Regions from separate parts of the Pseudoalteromonas shioyasakiensis genome, predicted to be linked through region 3. Evidence: predicted binding sites of a transcription regulator. Region 3 holds the regulator's gene; each other region holds the start of a gene.
What was found. The regulator ArgR, encoded in region 3, controls arginine synthesis, uptake and breakdown. The targets are predictions, from matches to a motif close to ANTGAATANNTATTCANT.
Positions count from the first base shown of each region.

Region 1 (5,653 bases), 1.3 Mb from region 3:
AATCAGTAGGTTTCTTAGTAACAATTAAAGAGTTACTTGAAGATCCGACTCGTTTACTACTAGATGTTTAATCTGGTTGTATGAAAACTAAGCTGTGAACCTCGTTCACAGCTTTTTTTTTGCGCCTTTGGTCTAACTGGGGTTTTCATGTGGAGCCTTGGGATTTATACTAAGTGCGCAATTTGGGATAGCTGTTTATTTTGCATAAATATTCAGCTCTTTTAGTATAAAAAATTGGATAAAGCATCATGAATTTGCATGAGTATCAGGCAAAACAACTTTTTGCCGAATATGGTTTACCAGTTTCTCAAGGTTTCGCTTGCGATACACCTGAAGAAGCTGCAGCAGCTGCTGAGAAAATCGGCGGTGATATGTGGGTTGTTAAAACACAGGTTCACGCAGGTGGCCGTGGTAAAGCTGGCGGTGTTAAGCTAGTTAAAACAACTGACGAAGTTAAAGAGTTCGCTGCGAACTGGTTAGGTAAAAACTTAGTTACTTACCAAACAGACGAAAATGGTCAGCCAGTATCAAAAATTCTTGTTGAAAGCTGCACTGACATCGCTAACGAATTATACCTTGGCGCTGTAGTAGATCGTGCTTCTCGTAAAGTTGTTTTCATGGCATCTACTGAAGGTGGTGTTGAAATCGAGCAAGTTGCAGAAGAAACTCCAGAACTAATTCACAAAGCTGAGATCGACCCACTAGTTGGTCCTCAAGCTTACCAAGCTCGCGAGTTAGGTTTCAAACTAGGTTTAAACCCTACTCAAATGAAACAGTTCGTTAAGATCTTCATGGGTCTTGCTAACATGTTCAACGATTTCGATTTCGCACTATTAGAAATCAACCCGCTAGTAATCACAGACGAAGGTAACCTTCACTGTCTAGACGGTAAAATCGGTGTAGATGGTAACGCGCTTTACCGTCAACCTAAAATCCGTGAAATGCACGATCCTTCACAAGAAGATGCGCGTGAAGCTCACGCAGCAAGCTTCGAGCTTAACTACGTTGCACTAGACGGTAACGTTGGTTGTATGGTTAACGGTGCAGGCCTAGCGATGGGTACTATGGACATCGTAAACCTACACGGTGGCAAGCCAGCTAACTTCCTAGATGTTGGTGGCGGTGCAACTAAAGAGCGTGTATCTGAAGCATTCAAGATCATCTTATCTGACGACAACGTTAAAGCTGTTTTAGTTAACATCTTTGGTGGTATCGTTCGTTGTGACATGATCGCAGAAGGTATCATCGGCGCAGTTAAAGAAGTGGGTGTAAACGTTCCTGTAGTAGTACGTCTAGAAGGTACTAACGCTGAACTTGGTCGTGAAGTACTAGCTAGTTCTGACCTTAACATCATCGCTGCTGAATCACTAACAGACGCAGCTGAAAAAGTTGTTGCTGCTGCGGAGGGCAAATAATGTCTGTATTAATCAATAAAGATACAAAAGTTATCTGTCAAGGTTTCACAGGTGGCCAAGGTACTTTCCACTCTGAGCAAGCGCTTGAGTACGGTACACAAATGGTTGGTGGTGTAAGCCCAGGTAAAGGCGGTCAAACGCACCTTGGTCTTCCAGTATTCAACACTGTTCGTGACGCTGTTGAAGCAACTGGCGCAACTGCATCAGTTATCTACGTACCAGCACCTTTCTGTAAAGATGCAATCTTAGAAGCTATCAATGCTGGCATTGAGCTAATCGTTTGTATCACTGAAGGTATCCCAACACTAGACATGGTTGACGTTAAAGTTAAGCTTGATGAAACTGGTGTTCGTATGATCGGTCCTAACTGCCCAGGTGTTATCACTCCGGGTGAAACTAAGATCGGTATCATGCCTGGTCACATCCACAAGCCTGGTAAAGTAGGTATCGTATCGCGTTCTGGTACTTTAACTTACGAAGCGGTTAAGCAAACTACTGACGCTGGTTTCGGCCAATCAACATGTGTTGGTATCGGTGGTGACCCAATCCCTGGCACTAACTTCATCGACGTTTTAGAAATGTTCGAAAAAGACGAGCAAACTGAAGCTATCGTTATGATCGGTGAAATCGGTGGTACTGCAGAAGAAGAAGCTGCAGAATACATCAAGCACAACGTGACTAAACCTGTTGTTTCTTACATTGCGGGTGTTACTGCACCTCCAGGTAAGCGTATGGGTCACGCTGGTGCAATCATCGCAGGTGGTAAAGGTACTGCTGATGAGAAATTTGCTGCATTAGAAGCTGCTGGCGTAAAAACTGTACGTTCACTAGCTGACATCGGTAATGCACTTAAAGAGAAAACAGGCTGGTAATCAGCTCTAATCTCTTAAAAAAGGCTCGCTTATGCGGGCCTTTTTTGTATCTAACATTTTTTGTTCCCTACAAAAAATTCCAATCATAAATTAAGAATAATAATGCTTTATTTGTGAATATAAATTCTCTACACTTGTGGCTTGTATATCTGTTTTTATTAAAACACTCGACTTTAATAAGGTAAATATTACGTGCGTACCACAGAATTGGTAGATGGATTTCGCCAGTCAACCCCATACGTTAATGCTCACCGCGGTAAAACATTCGTTGTTATGCTTGGCGGAGAGGCGATCGATCAGTCTGGTTGTCGCAGCATCATCAACGATGTCGCGCTATTAACTAGTCTTGGTATTAAGATTGTTTTAGTGTTTGGTGCTCGCCCACAGTTTAACGCAGCACTTGAACAAGTTGGCATAACTAGTCAGTTTCATAATGAAATACGGGTAACTGATAATGCAACATTTGATGTAATTAAGAAAGTTGCGGGTGCAATGCAGTTTGATATAACCGCGCGTTTATCTACGTCTTTAAGTAGCACACCTATGTCTGGCTCATTTTTAAATGTGGTGAGTGGCAACTTTGTTATTGCTCAGCCTTTAGGTGTCGATGAAGGTGTTGACTATCATCATTCAGGTAGAGTGAGACGTATCGATGTTGCCGGTATTCGCCACCAGTTAGATAACAACGGAATTGTTCTGCTTGGGCCAATAGCGGCTTCTGTTACAGGTGAAAGCTTTAACTTAACTGCTGAAGAAATTGCTACGCAAGTAGCTCTTAAACTACGCGCTGATAAAATGCTTGGGTTCTGTAAAGAAGCCGGTATTTTGGATGAAAATGGTGAGGCGATTGCAGAGTTAATGCCAAATGAAGCTGAGCAGCTACTAGTAAACTATCGCAAGCAACCAGATTCATGTGTAAGCGCAACCGTATTCTTACAAGCTGCAATTGATGCGTGTCGAGGTGGCGTACATCGTTGTCATCTTGTTAGTTACAAAGAAGACGGCGCCTTATTACAAGAGTTGTTCTCGTTAGATGGTATTGGTACACAAATCGCTCCGCAAAGCTCTGAGCAATTACGAAGTGCAAGTATTGCTGATATTACCGGAATCATTAACCTTATTAGACCGCTTGAACAGCAAGGCTATTTGGTGCGCCGTTCACGTGAACAGCTAGAAATCGAAATTGAACAATTTACGGTTATTGAGCGTGATGGTCTTATTATAGCCTGTGCGGCTTTGTATCCGTTTGCAGATGAACAGGTAGGTGAATTTGCAAGTTTGGCTGTTCATCCTCAGTACCGAGATGCTGATCGCGGCAGTTATCTACTAAGGTTTATTATTAATAAGGCTAAACGTGCAGGTTATTCACATTTATTTGCTCTCACCACACGCAGCATTCACTGGTTTTTAGAGCAAAGTTTTGAAATAGTGACAGTTGATGAGCTACCTGCGAAGAAAAAAGCGCTTTATAACCATGAGCGCCGCTCAAAAGTATTGCGTCTAGATTTAACTAAGCTCAGTAATAAGAGGTGACGCATTCGTCACCTCTAATATACCCAAACCACCCCAAGGTGCGAGTTTCTGCATCTTGAGGGGGCTTGGTTATACTCTTAATATTGATAGTTAATGTGCTGATAAAAACGCACGCGTAAATCTTGGCGAGTTGGATTAAAGGCCAGCTCGTCAGTAACTTCATTTATCGCACTTTGCACTTGATTCATGAACTTACCATAACCAATGTCATGCTTGTCTTTATCGGCTGCCGCAATCACAAAATGTAAAGAATCTACAAGTTGATTTGCATCCCAGTACTGTTGTAATTGCACTTGTTCAGAGCTGCAATCAAAGGTTAACTTTTGCAGTTCAGTGTTACTTTGTGCGTTATCAATATTACTATTACGAACAATAGGGCGGGTACCGTTAGCGATAAAAGCACCGAGTGTTAAGCCGCGTTTATCACATGCACGTTTGAACGCATCAAAGATGTATTGATAAAACTGCGTATAATTCTCTTCGTTCAACATATGCTGAAATTGCGTTTTAATGGCGCGGGTAACAGGAATCGAAAACCCTGCATACGTCATTTCACTGTGTTCATTTGGTAAATGACATTGGCGAGACTGGTAACGAGGATATAAGCTACGTAATTTATAGCCATAACTTTCTTTGTGACCTTTTGCTTTAGCAAATAAATCATAAGTTAGGTGTTGGTGGTCACGAATTTTAAGAGGTGGTTGGCCGCTTAGTAGCTTTTCTTGTAGTGAGTTGATCACTCTTTGCACATTATGATGAAAACTCGCCGCATGAGCGCGAATATCTTCACCGGTCGCTAAGAATAATAAACGAATTTTTTTGCATTTTTGCTCACCATCGGCAAATACATTATGTGCTTCATGATATTGTGGGTTATAGAAAAACAAAATCTGCTTAGCGGTTTCTAAACTGTATGCCTCATCATGGTAACGAACCACGGGTAATTTATCGTTCGCGATTAGGTGTACATTATGTAATTCATATTCATCACATAGTGCAAATAACTCCCTTGCAAGACGCTTATAAGCACAGCTCACATTGGTGAACTGGGCAAAAAACTCATCAGTAGGTTTAAATTCAACTAACACATACTGGTTTGCACGTGCTGAGCTTGGAATATAGACTCGATGTTGATTGAGCGAAGCCATCTTTTTTCCTTATTGGTAGTGAAACTGACGGCACTATATCGCTAGTCAATGATCATTTTATTGCGTTAGAACAATTTTTTTACCGATTTTGTCGAGTCTGTGAACTATGTATTCAACAATCGACGTAATATCTTCAATAAACATGATGCAACCACTGTATGTTAGGGTTTGTTTTTGTAATAATGCATTAGTTTTGTCACCATGCAATATTCAGAGGATTATGCTCCTATGGCGGAAATTGAGAATCGCCCAAGTAACTTTATTAGAACGCGTATCGACGAAGATCTAGCAAGCGGTAAGCATGCGGCTACACACACGCGTTTTCCACCAGAACCAAACGGTTTTTTACACATTGGTCATGCAAAGTCTATTTGTTTGAATTTTGGTATCGCCCAAGATTATCAAGGTCTTTGTAACTTACGTTTTGATGATACGAATCCAGAAAAAGAAGACATTAACTACGTAAATTCGATTAAAGAAGATGTGCAGTGGCTAGGTTTCCAGTGGGATGGTGAAATTAAATATTCATCTAACTATTTCGATGCGTTATATGGCTATGCTGTTGAGCTTATCGAAAAAGGCCTAGCATATGTGTGTTTCTTATCGCCAGATCAAGCCCGTGAATACCGTGGCACTTTAAAAGAGCCAGGTAAAAACAGCCCATACCGTGATACGCCAGTTGAAG
Region 1 is NZ_CP077770.1:1,776,172-1,781,824, forward strand. It holds gene odhB (2-oxoglutarate dehydrogenase complex dihydrolipoyllysine-residue succinyltransferase) at 1-71, shown strand, start outside; gene sucC (ADP-forming succinate--CoA ligase subunit beta) at 249-1,415, shown strand; gene sucD (succinate--CoA ligase subunit alpha) at 1,415-2,287, shown strand; gene argA (amino-acid N-acetyltransferase) at 2,480-3,820, shown strand; gene KQP93_RS08230 (DUF3083 family protein) at 3,898-4,968, opposite strand; gene glnS (glutamine--tRNA ligase) at 5,197-5,653, shown strand, end outside.
Region 1: the regulator ArgR is predicted to act here: its motif matches at 2,400-2,417, upstream of argA (amino-acid N-acetyltransferase).

Region 2 (5,653 bases), 1.4 Mb from region 3:
TTTCTGAGCGAGGCCATTACTCATTAGGTAAAACCGTTGATTTACTGGGCATCGGTCGCGATAACATTGTCGCAATTGCAACCGGCGAAAATAATAAAGTCGATGTCGATGCGATGCGTAAAAAGGCTCATGAGCTTGAAGCGTCTGGCATTAAGGTAATGGCACTCGTGGGTGTTGCTGGTACGACTGAAACAGGCAGCATAGACCCACTAAATGAAATGGCTGATTTGAGCGAAGAACTTGGCTGTCATTTTCATGTCGACGCTGCATGGGGTGGATCAACCTTACTATCTTCAAATTACCGCCACCTTTTAAGCGGTATCGAACGCGCTGATTCAATTACTATTGATGCACATAAACAAATGTATGTACCAATGGGAGCGGGTCTGGTGTTATTTAAAGACCCTGCTGCGACGGATGCAATTGAGCATCATGCGGAATATATTCTTCGTAAAGGCTCAAAAGATTTAGGCAGTCATACCCTTGAGGGCAGCCGCCCAGGTATGGCAATGTTAGTACATGCTTGCTTACGTGTTATTGGCCGTAAAGGCTACGAGATGCTAATTGATCGCAGTATCGTAAAAGCCCGCACTTTTGCCGACATGATCAAGCAAGATGAAGACTTTGAGTTAATCTCAGAGCCAGAGCTTTGCTTATTAACCTATCGTTACGTACCAAAAGAAATCCAAGCGAAGCTTAAAGATGCTGATGAAGAAACGAAATTAGATATTTACGCTTCTTTGAATCGCTTTACTGCAAGCATGCAAAAGCGTCAGCGTGAAGCGGGTCGTTCTTTTGTATCGCGTACACGTTTAACTCCTGCAAAATATGACCATCAACCCACCGTGGTATTTCGCGTTGTATTAGCCAACCCGTTAACCTCTAAAGCAATTCTAAAAGATATTTTAGCGGAGCAAAAAGAGCTGGCGAAAAATGATCCGGTATTTAAAAAGTACTTGAGTAAGTACATGGATTAGAAAAGGGAGCTTGATGCTCCCTTTTTATTATACCCAAGCCACCTCAAGATGCAGAATTCAGCGTTTCACAGGTGCTTAATATCAAGGCGTTACTTTGCAAGAATGGTAGTCCCTTTTAAGAAGTAACAACGATGAGAGTAAGTGCCTGTGAAGCGCCCGAAGGGTTGGTTTAAAAGCGATTTATACTGCGTTATTGATTTTAACAATAGAACCACTATTACTTGCAATCAATGCCTTGTCTAAATCGCTTTTAATTCCAACTGAAACTCGCATCTTTAGGTGGTTTGGGTATATTCACTAAAGCAGCTAGCTTTAATCATGTCACTGATAATCGCTTGCGAAGGTTTTATTTTTTCCATCGCCAAAAACTCATCTGGCTGGTGGGCTTGGTTAATTGAGCCAGGTCCCATGACGATGGTTTCGCAGCCAAGCTGTTGAATGAAAGGGGCTTCTGTACAATAGTTTACAGCGACAGCAGGTTGACCCGAGACTTTTTCAGCCAACTTCACAAGTGCTGTATCAGTGCTACCACTAAATGCTGGGATAGGTTCATGCATGTCGATAACACTCACTGCATTTGGGTATTGGACATTAATTTCTTCTGCTGCAGTTAGCAAAATCGCTTGCAGTTCTTGCACACTTAAACCAGGTAAAGGCCGCATATCAATGTGCATTTCACAACAACCACAAATGCGGTTGGCATTGTCGCCACCATGAATATGACCAAGGTTCAAAGTAGGGTACGGAATTTCAAAGTGCTCAACTGAATATTTATTCTTTAATTCTTCTTTGATGATTAACAATTTTGTAATCATTTTATGCATGACTTCGATGGCGTTTAAACCACGTTCAGGATCAGAGCTATGGCCTGAGCGACCAATTACCCGAATCGCAGTACTCATATGGCCTTTATGAGTAAATACCGGTGTCATATCAGTTGGCTCACCAATAATACAGCGCGCTGGTTTTAAGTCTGGGTGGCGGCAAATTTGTTGTGCTCCCGCCATTGTGGTTTCTTCATCGGCTGTGGCTAGAATTAATAGTGGCTCTGTTTGCTTCGTAGCATCAAGCTCACTAATTGCTTGCAATACAAAGGCAAAAAAGCCCTTCATATCAATACTACCTAAACCATAAAGTTTATTGTCATGCTCACTAAGTTTGAACGGATCGTAGTTCCAGCGGCTATCATCAAATGGCACCGTATCAGTATGACCTGCAAGCATTAAACCGCCATCTCCTTCACCGCGTTTCGCTAATAAGTTGTAACGGCCTTTACCGTTTTCAAGCTCTGTGATTTCACATGTAAAACCAAGGCTTTCGCACCAGTCTGCGAGCAAGGTAATAACTCCTTTATTGCTCATGCACAAAGAATCTTCAATCGCACTAATTGAAGGGGCAGCAATTAGCTGCTGATACATAGATATAAAAGAGGGTAGTGACATAAAAAAATCCAAAAATAATTATTCAATCTAATTGCATAACAATATAAAAGTATTTATGATGAATATCAATTCACTTTTTAAGCATAAATATTAGTAAAGCTGTACGATGAACACGAAACGACGATAACCTGATTTCATTACTTTAGACAGTGTTTTTATTCGCAATTGAGCGAGTAATTTTAGGCGTATCGATAAATAGATTTAATAGGTAAAAGTAAGCAATGAATGTAGTGATTATTGGCGCAAGTGGTTATAGCGGCGCAGAGCTAGCAAGTTTAGTTGTTAAGCATCCAAAACTGACCCTTAAAGCATGTTATGTGTCTGAAGGGAGTTTAGATAAAGGTCAATTATTAAGCGATTTATACCCTGAGCACCTTGGATTGTTAGAGTATCCACTACAACCTCTAACTGCTGGAGCGTATAAAGATATCGAAAGCAATGCTGACTATGTATGCCTGTGTACAGATCACAAGGTCAGTGTTGATCTTGCTCCCCAATTTTTAGCCATGGGTAAAAAAGTATTCGACCTATCTGGTGGTTTCCGTTTAGCTGGGAATGAGGATTACCTAACTTATTACGGTTTCGCACATGAACATCCTGAGCTTTTAGAGCAAGCAGCATATGGTTTAGCTGAATGGAATAGCGATGCGATTAGTAAAGCAAACCTTGTTGCTGTAGCGGGTTGTTACCCAACAGCGGCACTTAATTCTTTAAAACCACTTAAAGAAGCAGGGCTATTAACTGATCAAGCCATTATTGTTAATGCGGTGTCAGGTGTTACAGGCGCTGGTAGAAAAGCCAGTGTTAATACCCACTTTTGCGAAGTGTCACTTGCTCCTTATGGCTTGTTTAACCACAGACACACACCTGAGATTGAGCAGCACCTTGGTCACCCTGTGCTATTCACGCCACATTTGGGTAACTTCCCCCGTGGAATTTTAGAAACTATTTATGTGCAATTAAAACCAGGCGTAACTGCAGAGCAAGTGAATGAGGCTTATCAAGTATTAGCAAACGAGCCGTTAATTCGTTTACTTGGCAATAAAATTCCAAGCATTAAAGGCGTGGCTAAGCAACCATTTGTTGATATTGCATGGCAACAAAAAGGTGAACAACTCATCGTTATGTCAGCGATTGATAACCTCCTAAAAGGTGCGGCAGGGCAAGCATTACAGTGCATTAATTTAGCCATGGGTGAACCTCACCATACTGGCTTAGTAGGAGCGCTGTAATGAAAACTTGGATCATTAAAGTCGGTGGTGCTGTGTTAAATAGCGCAGATGCCGCAAAAGCGCTTTTTGATGTTTTAGCTTCTGAGCAAGATAACTTTGTCATTGTTCATGGTGGTGGTGCCTTGGTGGATGCTTGGCTTAAAGACGCCGGCTTTGTAACTGCAAAACATCAAGGTTTACGTATCAGCCCAAATGAGCAAATGCCTTATATTGTTGGTGCTCTTGCAGGTTGTGCCAATAAACAATTGATGAGCCAAGCAATCAGCGCTGGCCACAAACCTGTGGGTTTAAGCCTTTATGAAGCGGGTGTACTGGTATCTGAAAAACTTAAAGTGCTGGCGCAAGTAGGTCAGTGTTCAGGTAGTTGTGACAGTGTGCTACCTAGTATGCTTGAACAAGGTCGTTTACCCCTAGTGAGCTCTATTGGCTTTGGGGAAGATGGCCAATGGTACAATGTCAATGCAGATGAAGCGGCAGCGGCTATTGCTAAAGAGCTTGATGCAGAACTTATTTTTATGACTGACGTAGAAGCTGTGCTTGATGCCAATAAGCAGCCTCTACATCAACTTAATACGCAGCAAATCGAAACACTTATCCTTGAAGGAGTTATTCAGGGCGGGATGGAGGTCAAAGTAAAGACCAGCCTTCTTGCTGCCCAACATTTACGACGTGGTGTGTATATCTCAAGCTGGCTTAAGCCAGAGAACTTAGTCGCTTTATTAAAAGGCGAGCATGTAGGAACGAAAATTACACCATAGGTATTTCATGTTAAAGAATTTCTTAAATGGTCTTGAATTAGACCAAAAAGGCGCACTTAAATTACTAAACTTAGCGCAAAAAATTAAAGCAAACCCAGTTGACTTCAGCCAAGCATTAGCGGGCAAATCAGTGGTCACATTGTTTGAAAAGCCAAGTTTACGTACTCGTTTATCATTTGATATTGGTATTAATAAACTAGGTGGTCACGCAGTTTATTTAGATTCACAAAATGGTGCTATGGGCGCTCGTGAATCAGTTAAAGACTTTGCTCTTAATATCTCAACTTGGGCAGATGGCATTGTTGCTCGCGTGAATGCACACAAAACACTGACCACGCTTGCTGAATATTCATCGGTGCCTGTTGTTAATAGCTTATGTGACTTATATCACCCGTGCCAAGCGCTTGCTGACTTTTTAACGCTACAAGAAGTGCATGGCGATGTTAGCAAACTAAAGCTTGCTTACTTAGGTGAAGGTAACAACGTCACACACTCTCTAATGTTATTAGCCGCTACTTTAGGTACTGATTTTGTTGCAGTTTGTCCTAAAGGTAGCTCGCCAGATTCGCAAATTCTTAAGCAAGCAGAGCAAATTGCAGCAATGAATGGTGCCTCTGTCATGGTGAGTGACAGAATTGAGGCGGCAGTTGGTGCAAATGCAGTCTATGCTGATACCTGGGTTTCAATGGGTGATAAAACACCGCTTGAGCAGGTTAAAGCTAAATATATGCCATATCAGCTTAACCAAGCCCTACTAGAGAAAACCGGTGCGCAAACGGTACTGCATTGTCAGCCAGCGCATCGTGAGTTTGAAATTACCTCTGAGGTAATGGATGGCCCAGCATCAAAAATTATTCAACAAGCAGAGAATCGTATGCACGCGCAAAACGCTCTACTTGTCACATTATTAAATCCAAATTTTGTTTAAGGAACACCAATGAGTTCAATTAAAAAAGTCGTATTAGCCTATTCTGGTGGTCTTGATACATCGGCAATCGTGCCATGGTTAAAAGAAAACTACGGCTGTGAAGTAATCGCGTTTGTTGCTGATGTTGGCCAAGGCGCAGAAGAGCTTGAAGGCGTTGAAGAAAAAGCCATTGCTTCAGGTGCCTCAGAGTGTCATATCGTTGACTTAAAAGACGAGATGGTCAGTGACTATATTTACCCAACTTTAAAAACGGGTTCTATTTACGAAGGCACTTATTTACTAGGTACGTCTATGGCGCGTCCTATCATTGCTAAAG
Region 2 is NZ_CP077770.1:691,595-697,247, forward strand. It holds gene panP (pyridoxal-dependent aspartate 1-decarboxylase PanP) at 1-977, shown strand, start outside; gene argE (acetylornithine deacetylase) at 1,253-2,419, opposite strand; gene argC (N-acetyl-gamma-glutamyl-phosphate reductase) at 2,641-3,651, shown strand; gene argB (acetylglutamate kinase) at 3,651-4,409, shown strand; gene KQP93_RS03320 (ornithine carbamoyltransferase) at 4,417-5,337, shown strand; gene KQP93_RS03325 (argininosuccinate synthase) at 5,347-5,653, shown strand, end outside.
Region 2: the regulator ArgR is predicted to act here: its motif matches at 2,477-2,494, upstream of argC (N-acetyl-gamma-glutamyl-phosphate reductase).

Region 3 (5,653 bases):
GAGTTTAAAGAAGATAGCCTCCCTCTTGATGAGATCAGCAAATATCGCCCTGTGGCACTGAAGCTGATTGATGAAGTAAAGTTTGATTTATAACGAGGATATTTCTCGTAACACATTTTTATAAAAGCTGTTTTTTAACAGCTTTTATTTTATCTGGTATTAATCCACTTATGCATGTGAAGTTTTCGCTGTCGCGTTGGCAGCTTATAGCCTGGCTTATTGGCCTGTTGCTTGTTACGCCATTAGGCTTTTTATTATTTGAATCTCTGCAAGGAGATTCAGATGTATTTCAGCACCTTTTCGATACCGTGCTTTGGGATTATACCCGTAGTACTCTCATACTTATTGCAGGGGTGGGGCTGCTGAGCTGTGTAATTGCATTGCCGTTAGCTTGGTTAACTGCATATTGTGAGTTTCCTGGGCGTAAGCAATTTGAATGGGCATTAATGTTGCCATTAGCAATGCCAACTTATCTTATCGCTTATGTGTATACCGACTTACTTGATTACGCAGGGCCAGTACAAATCGCCCTTCGAGACTGGTTTGGTTGGCAATCACCAGACGATTACTGGTTTTTTGATATTCGTACACTAACTGGGGCTATTATTATGATTGCCTTGGTACTCTATCCTTACTTATTCCTTATTTTTAAAACGGCACTCAGAGAGCAGTCTTTTAAACTAGTACAAGCTAGTCAGCTGATGGGGTTATCACCATTACAAAGCTTTTTACGCGTTAGTTTGCCCCTTGGTCGTGGGGCGATTGTGGCAGGCGTTACATTGATCAGTATGGAAGCGATGGCTGATTTTGCTACGGTTAATTACTTTGCTGTGAGCACACTGACGACCGCTGTTTACGATACTTGGCTTGGCTATTACTCATTAACTGCAGCGGCGAAAATTTCAGGCATTATGTTACTGATTTTGTTTTTAACCATCATGGTTGAACGCTTTAGTCGTCGCAACCAAGCTGTGTATGAGCGTCAGTCAAGCGTTAACAGCGCAACCTTGTATCGCTTAAAAGGCGGTGGGGCATGGGCTGCAAGCTTGGCTTGTACCGTTGTGTTGGTATTGGCTTTTATCTTACCAGTTGGGGTGTTAGTTAAATACGCCATTGTCTATGCAGATGAAGCATGGAATGGGGCATTTTTTAATTACGCTTGGCAAAGCTTTAAAGTGGCTGTTGTGGTGAGTATTGCAACTATCCTATTGAGCTTATTGGTATTGTTTTATCAGCGCATTGCGAAACAAGCTTACCCTTTGATCCCTGGGCGTTTAGCAAGTACTGGCTACGCCTTACCTGGTACGGTGTTAGCCATTGCCGTATTACTACCATTAACTCAGCTAGATGATGCATTAAACAATTGGCTTGAGCCTTTTGGTCTATCACCGGGCTTACTTTTGAGCGGCACTTTATTTGCAATGATTTTTGCTTATGTTGTACGTTTTTATGCGATTGCGCATGGCGCGCTTGAAAGCAGTTTTTTACGTATTAGCCCATCGCTAGATATGGCCAGCCAATCAATGGGCAAAGGGCCCTTACAAACCTTGTGGCGAGTACATTTACCACTGTTAAAGCGCGGCATTCTAACAGCTGGCTTGTTAGTATTTATTGAGTGCATGAAAGAATTACCTGCAGCTCTATTACTCAGGCCTTTTAATTTTGAAACCCTAGCTACTCATGTTTTTCAATATGTTAGTGATGAGCAATTGGAGCTTGCGTCAATTTCAGCCTTGTTTATCGTGTTAGTTGGGTTAATCCCTTTGTATTTCGTTAATCGTTCGATGGAGCAAAATCACTCATGAGTCATTTGATAATTAAAGACTTAGCTTATCAGTACAATGCGACTCAGGTGTTGAGTGAACTAAACCTCAATGTTGAACAAGATGAAATCGTCTGTTTGCTTGGCGCTAGTGGCTGTGGCAAAACCACAACCTTAAAGGCAATTGCCGGGATTTTACAGCCTGAGCAAGGCTATATGAGTATAGATTCAAAAGTAGTCAACGATAGTGGGCTGTTTGTTGCACCGGAAAAACGTAATATTGGCATGATGTTCCAAGACTATGCGCTGTTTCCTCATTTAACGGTAAGCGACAACATAGCGTTTGGCCTAAGCAATATGAGCAAAGGGCAAAAGCGAGAGCGTGTAGATGAAATGCTCAGCCTTGTTAAACTCGATGGTTGTGCACAGCGATATCCGCATCAGCTTTCTGGTGGTCAGCAGCAACGAGTGGCAATAGCCCGTGCACTTGCTTACAAACCAAGTTTATTATTACTTGATGAGCCATTTTCGAATATTGATACACAAGTGCGTTTTGAGCTGATTGCTGATATACGCCGCATTATTAAAGCTCAGCAGGTTTCTGCGGTATTTGTTACCCACTCTAAGGAAGAAGCTTTCGCATTTGCTGACACGCTTGCGGTTATGCATGGCGGAAAAATCGCCCAACAAGGCTCTCCTGAGCAGTTATTTAGCCAACCTAACTCAAAGGTGGTTGCAGAGTTTCTTGGTACGGGCATATACTTAACGGCAAAAGTATTAACGCCAACTGAATACGAAACGGCGTTTGGTGTGGTTCACTCATTGACACCGAACAATGCAGATTGTCAGCAAGGTCAAGTGTATATAAGGCCGCACCATATTCAGTTGTGTGAAGCTGCGCACAGTGACGCAAACAGTTTAACCATCTTGCACAGGCGCTTTATCGGTACGCGTTATGTATATCGAATCAATATTGCAGGGCAAGAGTGTGAAGTTGCTGCAGAGCAAGACCGCGTGTTAGCTGTTGAGCAGCCTGTAAAAATAAAAATAATGCCGCACACAGTCAATTTTTTTCATGATTAGTAATCTTGGATCCTTGGCTTTGTGCAAATAACGAGAAGCTAAGGATTCACTATGGCGCAAGCGCAATCTGGGATTTGTGCTGAAGCAAACTTACATGGTTTGCACCTGTTTTTTAATGTTTACGATGGCCATGATGAGTCATTACGTAAAAAACTAAAACGCGTTAGCATCATTCAAGATGAGTTTGCTGATCAGTTCTCAGAAGCCATGCTATCGTGCGTGGTTGCCCTTGGTGCTCAATATTGGCCGCATATTCTGCCCGAGTTTATCCCTAGCCAATTGCAAAGCTTTCCGAATGTGACTCATAGTGAGCATGTGATTAGTGCTCAGCCATTTGACTTGTTTGTGCAAATTCGCTCAGACCGTGAAGATGTAAACCACCTATTTGCTCTGCAAATTCTAAAATTATTAACACCGGATGTTGAGCTGGTGGAGCAGGTCCGTAATTTTCGGTTTTTAGATGGACGTGATTTTAACGGCTTTATTTATGCAGGCGATACACCTCATGGCCGTCAAAAACGCAGCACAGCACTTATCAACAAACCGGGTCACTTTGAAGACCAAGGCAGTTATATTCATGTTCAGCGCTTTGTGCATGATTTGAGTGTCTGGCAGCATTTATCGTTGTCTGAGCAAGAGCAAATCATGGGGCGCACGCGTCTAGATAACACCTTGATTGTGCCTGCTGTAGAAACCAGTCATGCGGTTCGCAGTGAATTAAAAGATGAGCATGGACAGCCGCTATTACTTAACCAAAGTATGCCATTTGGTGATGTGCATAAGCAGGGGATTTTAATGGTTTCGTGTGCTGCGCAAGGGGATGGGTTTGAACAGGTATTAAAAAGTCGCTTGGGGCAGGGCGATTGCTATGATCATTGGCTCGATTTTACTCAAGCCGATATGGGATCTGCCTTTTTCGCCCCGTCAGTAAACTTCTTAAAGCAACTTTAAACGGTATCGAATAAAGTGCGCACGCGATCAAGCGTCACATCGATTTCAGAAATCTTCGCAGGGGCGATAAAAATAGTGTCGTCGCCTGCAATGGTGCCGAGTACACCATCCGCCTTACCGAGTGAATCAAGTAAACGAGCAATTAATTGTGCTGCACCTGGACTGGTGCGAATAATAATCATCATTTCGTTATGCATAATATCAATAACAAGCTGACGCAGTGGGCTTTTCGCTGTTGGCACACCCATTTCAGCCGGTAAACAATAGACCATTTCTTGTTTTGCATTACGAGTACGTACTGCACCGAACTTGCTTAACATGCGAGAGACTTTACTTTGACTAATATTATCAAAGCCTTGCTCTTTTAATGCTTCGACAATCTCACCTTGTGAGCCGAAGTTTTCTTCTTTTAATAGCGCTTTAAACGCTTTGATCAGTGCTTCTTGTTTGTCTTGTGGTTGCATGTTGCCGTTTCTTTATTCATAAAATGTAGGGTAATTCTACACAACTCTGCATATTTATGCAGTATTAGTTTACAAAGTCGTCCAAAATGCTGTGTCTTTACAGCCAAGTTTACAACTATGGTCGAAATTATACGCGAAATAAGCAGGATAAATTTGTTTTTAGTCGCTAATTTCATTATCTTTAGGGCCACAAATATTTCCTACCTCAAATTACGGAGAATTCCAATGAAAGTTGCTGTTTTAGGCGCAGCTGGCGGTATCGGCCAAGCATTGTCTTTATTATTAAAAACAAGTTTACCTGCAGGTTCTGAATTATCGTTATACGATGTTGCCCCTGTTGTTCCTGGTGTAGCGGTTGATCTTTCTCACATCCCAACAGACGTTAAAGTTGAAGGCTTTGGTGCTGACAGCCTAGACGCAGCATTAGCTGGTTGTGATATCGTTCTTATCCCAGCGGGTATGCCACGTAAGCCAGGCATGGACCGTGCGGACCTTTTCAACGTAAACGCAGGTATCATCAAAACATTAGCTGAAGGCATCGTTAGAAACTGTCCTAAAGCGTTAGTAGGTATCATCACTAACCCAGTAAACGGCACAGTGCCAATCGTTGCTGAAGTATTCAAAAAAGCGGGTACTTACGATGCTAACCGTGTATTCGGTATCACAACGCTTGACGTGATCCGTTCAGAAGCATTTGTTGCTGAACTTAAAGGTTTAAGCGCAACTGACGTTAAAGTTCCAGTGATCGGTGGTCACTCAGGTACTACAATTCTTCCGCTTCTTTCTCAAGTTGAAGGTGTTACTTTCACTGACGAAGAAGTTGCAGCATTAACTCCACGTATCCAAAACGCAGGTACTGAAGTTGTTAACGCTAAAGCGGGTGGTGGTTCAGCGACTCTTTCAATGGGTGCTGCAGCAGCACGCTTCTGTATGTCTTTAGTTAAAGGTTTACAAGGTGAAGAAGTTGTTGATTACGCATATGTTGCAGTTGAAAACGGTGACGCAGCATACTTCGCACACCCAGTTCGTCTAGGTAAAAACGGCGTTGAAGAAATCCTTTCTTACGGTGAGTTAAGTGCATTCGAAGAGCAAGCTAAAAACGACATGCTAGCTACACTTAACAAAGACATCCAAGAAGGTGTTGATTTCATCAACGGTTAATTCCGACAGATGATAGGCGATTTTTAAAATCGCCGAAAACAAAAAAGCCTGCAAATGCAGGCTTTTTTAATGGCTCGAATAAATAGCGTTTAGTGATCGCGGGCAACGGCGATGCGTGCCAAACTCTCTAAGGCTTGTTTGTACGGTGTGTCTGGTAAGAACGCAATACAAGCAATTGCTTTGTCAGCTTCTTGCTCAGCTTTTTGCATTGCAAACTCAAGGGCCTTAGTGT
Region 3 is NZ_CP077770.1:3,106,044-3,111,696, reverse strand. It holds gene KQP93_RS14450 (Fe(3+) ABC transporter substrate-binding protein) at 1-93, shown strand, start outside; gene KQP93_RS14445 (ABC transporter permease) at 171-1,805, shown strand; gene KQP93_RS14440 (ABC transporter ATP-binding protein) at 1,802-2,845, shown strand; gene KQP93_RS14435 (Dyp-type peroxidase) at 2,897-3,796, shown strand; gene argR (transcriptional regulator ArgR) at 3,793-4,260, opposite strand; gene mdh (malate dehydrogenase) at 4,486-5,421, shown strand; gene ispB (octaprenyl diphosphate synthase) at 5,511-5,653, opposite strand, start outside.

Region 4 (5,653 bases), 1.7 Mb from region 3:
TACAATTATTACCTTAAAAGAACATAGATAAGTTGAATAATCAGCGAAATCATCACCAGTGGCCAAATATACTTTGCATACTTTGTCGCGCCATCAAGCCCCATTTTAGACTGATACTTTTCAAGTAGCGGTATTAAAATAACCAAGGCAACAAAAAGGCATAATAAGATAATAAAAACATTCATGGCGGCTTCCTTACACAACTATCATTTAACTACAATTTCTTTAGGATGACCCTAGTCTATAGGCAAAAAAAAGCGCAGTAAAATTACTGCGCCAGTCGGTTGGAAGTAAATCGACTTAATCGTATTGTTAGCCAACAATCGCTAACAGAATACCTGCTGCAACGGCACTTCCTAATACCCCTGCTACGTTTGGTCCCATGGCATGCATTAACAAGAAGTTATGCGGGTTGCTCTCAAGACCTACCTTATTAACCACACGTGCTGCCATTGGTACCGCAGATACACCTGCTGCGCCTACTAATGGGTTGATTGGCGATTTAGAGATCTTATTCAGACCTTTTGCCATAAACACGCCTGAAGCTGTACCAATTGCAAAGGCCAAAGCACCTAACACCAAAATACCGATTGTTTCTACGGTTAAGAACTTATCGGCAGCAAGCTTTGAGCCTACCGCTAAGCCTAAGAAAATGGTGGTAATGTTGATGATTTCGTTTTGCGCACTATTGCTTAAACGATCAACTACGCCCGATTCACGCATCAAGTTACCTAAACAGAACATACCTACAAGCGGTGTTGCTGCGGGTAAAAACAAGATAGTTAAACTAAGCACCATTAACGGAAAAACAATTTTCTCTTTTTTCGATACCGCTCGAAGTTGCGGCATTTGAATTTCGCGCTCTTCTTGCGTTGTTAGTGCACGCATAATTGGCGGCTGAATAATTGGCACAAGTGCCATGTATGAATAAGCCGCTACTGCGATTGCACCAAGTAAGTCTGGCGCCAGCTTAGATGCTAAGAAAATAGCCGTTGGTCCATCTGCACCACCAATAATGGCGATCGCCGATGCATCTTGTAACGAAAACTCAAAGCCGGGAATAAAGTTAAGTAGAATTGCACCAAATAAAGTAGCAAAAATACCAAACTGCGCAGCCGCGCCTAACAGCAACATACGTGGATTTGCTATCAGGGCACTAAAGTCTGTGAGTGCACCCACGCCCATAAAGATCAAAAGTGGGAATACCCCAGAGTCAATCCCGATATGGTACACGTAATACAAAAGACCACCCGGCTCAGATAACCCAGCAACTGGGATATTAGTTAAAATAGCCCCAAAGCCGATAGGTAATAACAACAGTGGCTCAAAGTTACGGGCGATTGCTAAATAGAGTAACAAGCAACCAACCGCAATCATGATCAATGCCGGAAAAGTAAAGTTAGCAATACCCGTGGCATGCCAGAGGTTTAAAACACCATCCATCCTCTGTCTCCTATGCCAGTGCGATTAGCGCATCGCCAGTGGCAACAGAGTCGCCTTCTGCTACTAATACTTCAGCTATTGTGCCTGAGTGTGCAGCGCGAATTTCGGTTTCCATTTTCATCGCTTCCATAATGATAACCACATCACCTTCGTTAACAGTTTGACCTGGTTTTACTTTTACTTTGAAAATATTACCAGCCAATGGTGCATTGAGTGTTTCGCCCGCTGACGCTGAAGCTGACTGAGGAATTAACTCACTGTCTTTGAGGGTTACCTCTTTAAGTTCACCACCTTGGGCTACGACCACATCGTAAACTTTACCATCAACTTTCACGCTATATTGCTCTGCTTTTGCAGGGCTTGTAGAGGCAGGTTTGCTTTCTGACTTAGCAACTTCACCCGTTGGAATGGCTTCAAACGCATCAGGGTTGTTACGGTTTTTAATAAACTTAAGGCCAATTTGAGGGAATAATGCATAAGTAAGCACATCATCAATCACCTCATCAGCAAGCTCTAAACCTTGCTCTTTAGCTTCACTTAATAACTCTGCTTCAAGCTTCTCAAGTTCAGGCTCAAGCTTATCAGCAGGACGGCACGTAATTGCTTCAGCGCCATCTAATACACGCTCTTGTAGTTCTTTATTCATTGGCGCTGGTGTTGCACCATACTCGCCTTTAAGCACACCCGCAGTTTCTTTAGTGATGGTTTTATAACGCTCGCCAGTCAGTACATTGAGTACCGCTTGAGTACCAACAATCTGCGACGTTGGTGTAACTAGAGGAATGTAACCTAAGTCTTCACGAACACGCGGGATCTCAAGTAATACCTGATCAAGCTTATCAGCTGCGCCTTGTTCTTTGAGCTGGTTTTCCATGTTCGTTAACATGCCGCCCGGTACTTGGGCTAATAAGATACGCCCATCAACACCTTTAAGGCTGCCTTCAAAAGCAGCGTATTTCTTGCGTACATCACGGAAGTAAGCTGCAATTTCTTCTAATTGGTTTAAATCAAGACCGGTGTCACGCTCAGTGCCTTCTACAATTGAAACAATGGTTTCTGTGGCGCTATGACCATAGGTCATACTCATTGAAGAAATAGCCGTATCAAGCATATCGATACCCGCATCGATTGCTTTTTGGTAAGTTGCAGTACTTAAACCTGTCGTCGCGTGGCATTGCATCGCAATAGGAATAGATACAGTTTCTTTTAAGCCTTTGATCAACTGTTCGCAATCATATGGCTTTAATAAACCCGCCATATCTTTAATACAAATTGAATGACAGCCAAGATCTTCTAGTTGCTTTGCAAGCTCAAGCCACATATCAAGCGTATGTACAGGGCTTACTGTATAAGAAATAGTACCTTGAGCATGAGCACCGACTTTAACTGCTGCTTTAATCGCAGTTTCAAGGTTACGCACATCGTTCATCGCATCAAAAATACGGAATACATCAACACCGTTTTTGTGGGCACGTTCAACAAACTTTTCGACTACATCATCAGCATAATGACGGTAACCTAGAAGATTTTGTCCGCGCAGTAGCATTTGTTGCTTAGTGTTTGGCATTGCCGCTTTTAACTCGCGAATACGTTGCCAAGGATCTTCACCTAAATAACGGATACACGAGTCAAACGTCGCACCACCCCATGATTCAATTGACCAATAACCCGCATTATCGAGTTTTTCTGCCATGGGTAGCATGTCGTCTAAGCGCATACGCGTTGCCAAAAGAGACTGGTGTGCGTCACGCAATACTAATTCGGTTAGTTTTAATTTAGCCATGTTTAAGCTGCCCCGTTATTTTTGTTTATTTCGAAATTGAGCAATTGCAGCGCTGATTGCTGCAATATGTGCCTGTGGCACACCCTGTTGAGGTTGAATTTTTGCTGTACGCGTAGGTTCTGCAGTTGCAGGATCATCAAACCGACCCACTATCTTTGACATTAAAGTGACTGCTGAAATCAAAATAGTCAGAAAAACAAACACGCCTACCATGCCTGTCACCATCAAACTGGCCGCAGTGGTGAGTAATCCACCTATATCCATACGACTCCCCTCGCTTACTTAAAATAAAAAGTTATTTTTGTTAAATAATTATGCACCAATAATAACAAACAAAATTCATTTGTATAGCACCATTGTAAATTGGTAAAACCAATTAAATTTAAAATAACATGCCGCACATATAATTAACACCCTACTATTAGCGCATTTAAAGCCCCGTTATAGATGATATAAATAGTCAATATAGCCAGACGTTATATGTTTAACTATTAACCAACCGTAGTAAAATCCTTAAAAACCACGCACAACAAGGTGTTAGAGCCACCCCCTCAAAACAAAGTTAAATTGGTCTTACCAATAAGCGAGGCATTTCTCTTTTTCCTCATTCAGCTCAATATGAAAAAATATCACTATGAATAAGTTACATGCTTACTCGTAAAAGTTACCAAATGATGAACCCTCTAAAGAACAGCAAAAAACCACAACCCATTGAAATATATAAAATAAAACTTCTGGCACAGAACTCGCTTTAGTTATATCGAACTTAAGAAAATTTAAATAGCCAAGGAGACCACTATGTTACGCTGGACAATTACTTTTTTAGTTATCGCGTTAATCGCAGCAGTGTTAGGTTTTGGCGGTATCGCAGGAGCCGCTGCAGGCATCGCTAAGATTATCTTTTTTATATTTTTAGTATTACTAGTTATTTCGCTGGTATCAGGAGCACTTAGAGGCAGTGTCCCTAAGTAGTTAAAAGCAGATAACCACTTACTTTATTTTTATTTACAAGGAATTTCATTATGAAAAATTCAACTTTAAAAGCCGCTACTATCGCCCTATTTTCAGGTTTATTCATCATGGGTTGTGAAGACAACTCTGCTGAAGACGCAGGTGAGCGTATTGATGAAGCAATTACTGATACACAAAATGCAGTTGAAGATGCATGTGAAGAAGTAAAAGAAGGTGTTAATGCAGAAGAAACTAACTGCTAATAACACACCTTACTTTAGAAAAGCGGCCAAGTGCCGCTTTTTTGTGTATGTGAGTTAGCAACTCTATGCTGCCTGCAACTCGTGCCAAGAAGCTTGCTAACTTTACTCTTTCCCCTAGAAACTCGCTAACTTGTTGGGTTTCGCTCCGCTCTAACCAACCTACCGGCTCTTTTTTTTAATCTGATAGCTGACGGCTGAAAGCTGATGGCTCATTTTCCTATAAACTCGCAACTTTACTCTTTCCCTTAGAAACTCGCTAACTTGTTGGGTTTCACTCCGTTCTACCTAACCTACGAGCTGATGGCTAAGAGTACGTTTTCATTTACAAACCGTAGTGAGAGGCTTGTTTGTCGTTACACTTGCTATATGCCACTGGCCGTCGATAAAACTTACTTTTGCTACATCGCTTACAGCAAAGTCGCCAGGGACATTTAAGCGCGTTAAGTTACTTGCTAACTGCTGCTGACAATATGGGCCGGTATCGCCATGCATCACGAGCACTGGCTTATTGGTGTGCTTTGCAAAGTCGCTGATGGCATCTCGGTAGATTTTAAATGCATCACAATTAGAACGCTGTGACTCACTGCAAGCGGGTTTACTGGTCGGGTGGTAAATATCAGCCTGAAAGCCAAACACATAGGCCTTAGCATCCTGGTGGACAAGCGCTTGTTTTAACCAAATTAAGTTGTACTTATCACGCTGGTCGGCGGCATCTAGTGCCGCGTTTTTATCACTTTTTAAAATTTGTGAGCGACCATTAAAAGTGCCCGGTATATGCAAAGTACGAAACTCAATGCCATCAAACTGCCAGCGGGCATTTTCTAGCATTTCAGCTTGAGTTGCATAACCCTGAAGTTGCTGTGCTTTTTTTGTATAAGCATCGTCGAACATTAATCCTTTAACAAAGCTTAGCCGTTCAAGCTCATCAAAACGCACCGATAGCTTTTCTCGGTCGCAATCGGTCCATTCATTATCACCGGGGGTGTAAATAAAAGGCTGCGAGGACAACGACGTCAATAACACTTTATTACTTTGCAAAAGCTTATTCGTGCAAGCAAGCGCTCCCGATTTCATATCACCAAGATGCATTAAAAAACCATGCGGTGTTGCTGCGATTGCCTTGGTGATTTTTCCTTCTTTGGCGAGATTAATTTCATCAATCGGGGTGTATGGCATATCGCCCATAACTAAAAAAGTATTTGTGGTCATTGCA
Region 4 is NZ_CP077770.1:998,742-1,004,394, reverse strand. It holds gene KQP93_RS04735 (hypothetical protein) at 9-185, opposite strand; gene KQP93_RS04730 (sodium ion-translocating decarboxylase subunit beta) at 313-1,443, opposite strand; gene oadA (sodium-extruding oxaloacetate decarboxylase subunit alpha) at 1,454-3,226, opposite strand; gene KQP93_RS04720 (OadG family protein) at 3,242-3,490, opposite strand; gene KQP93_RS04715 (DUF1328 domain-containing protein) at 4,025-4,198, shown strand; gene KQP93_RS04710 (hypothetical protein) at 4,249-4,440, shown strand; gene KQP93_RS04705 (hypothetical protein) at 4,759-5,653, opposite strand, start outside.
Region 4: the regulator ArgR is predicted to act here: its motif matches at 3,530-3,547, upstream of KQP93_RS04720 (OadG family protein).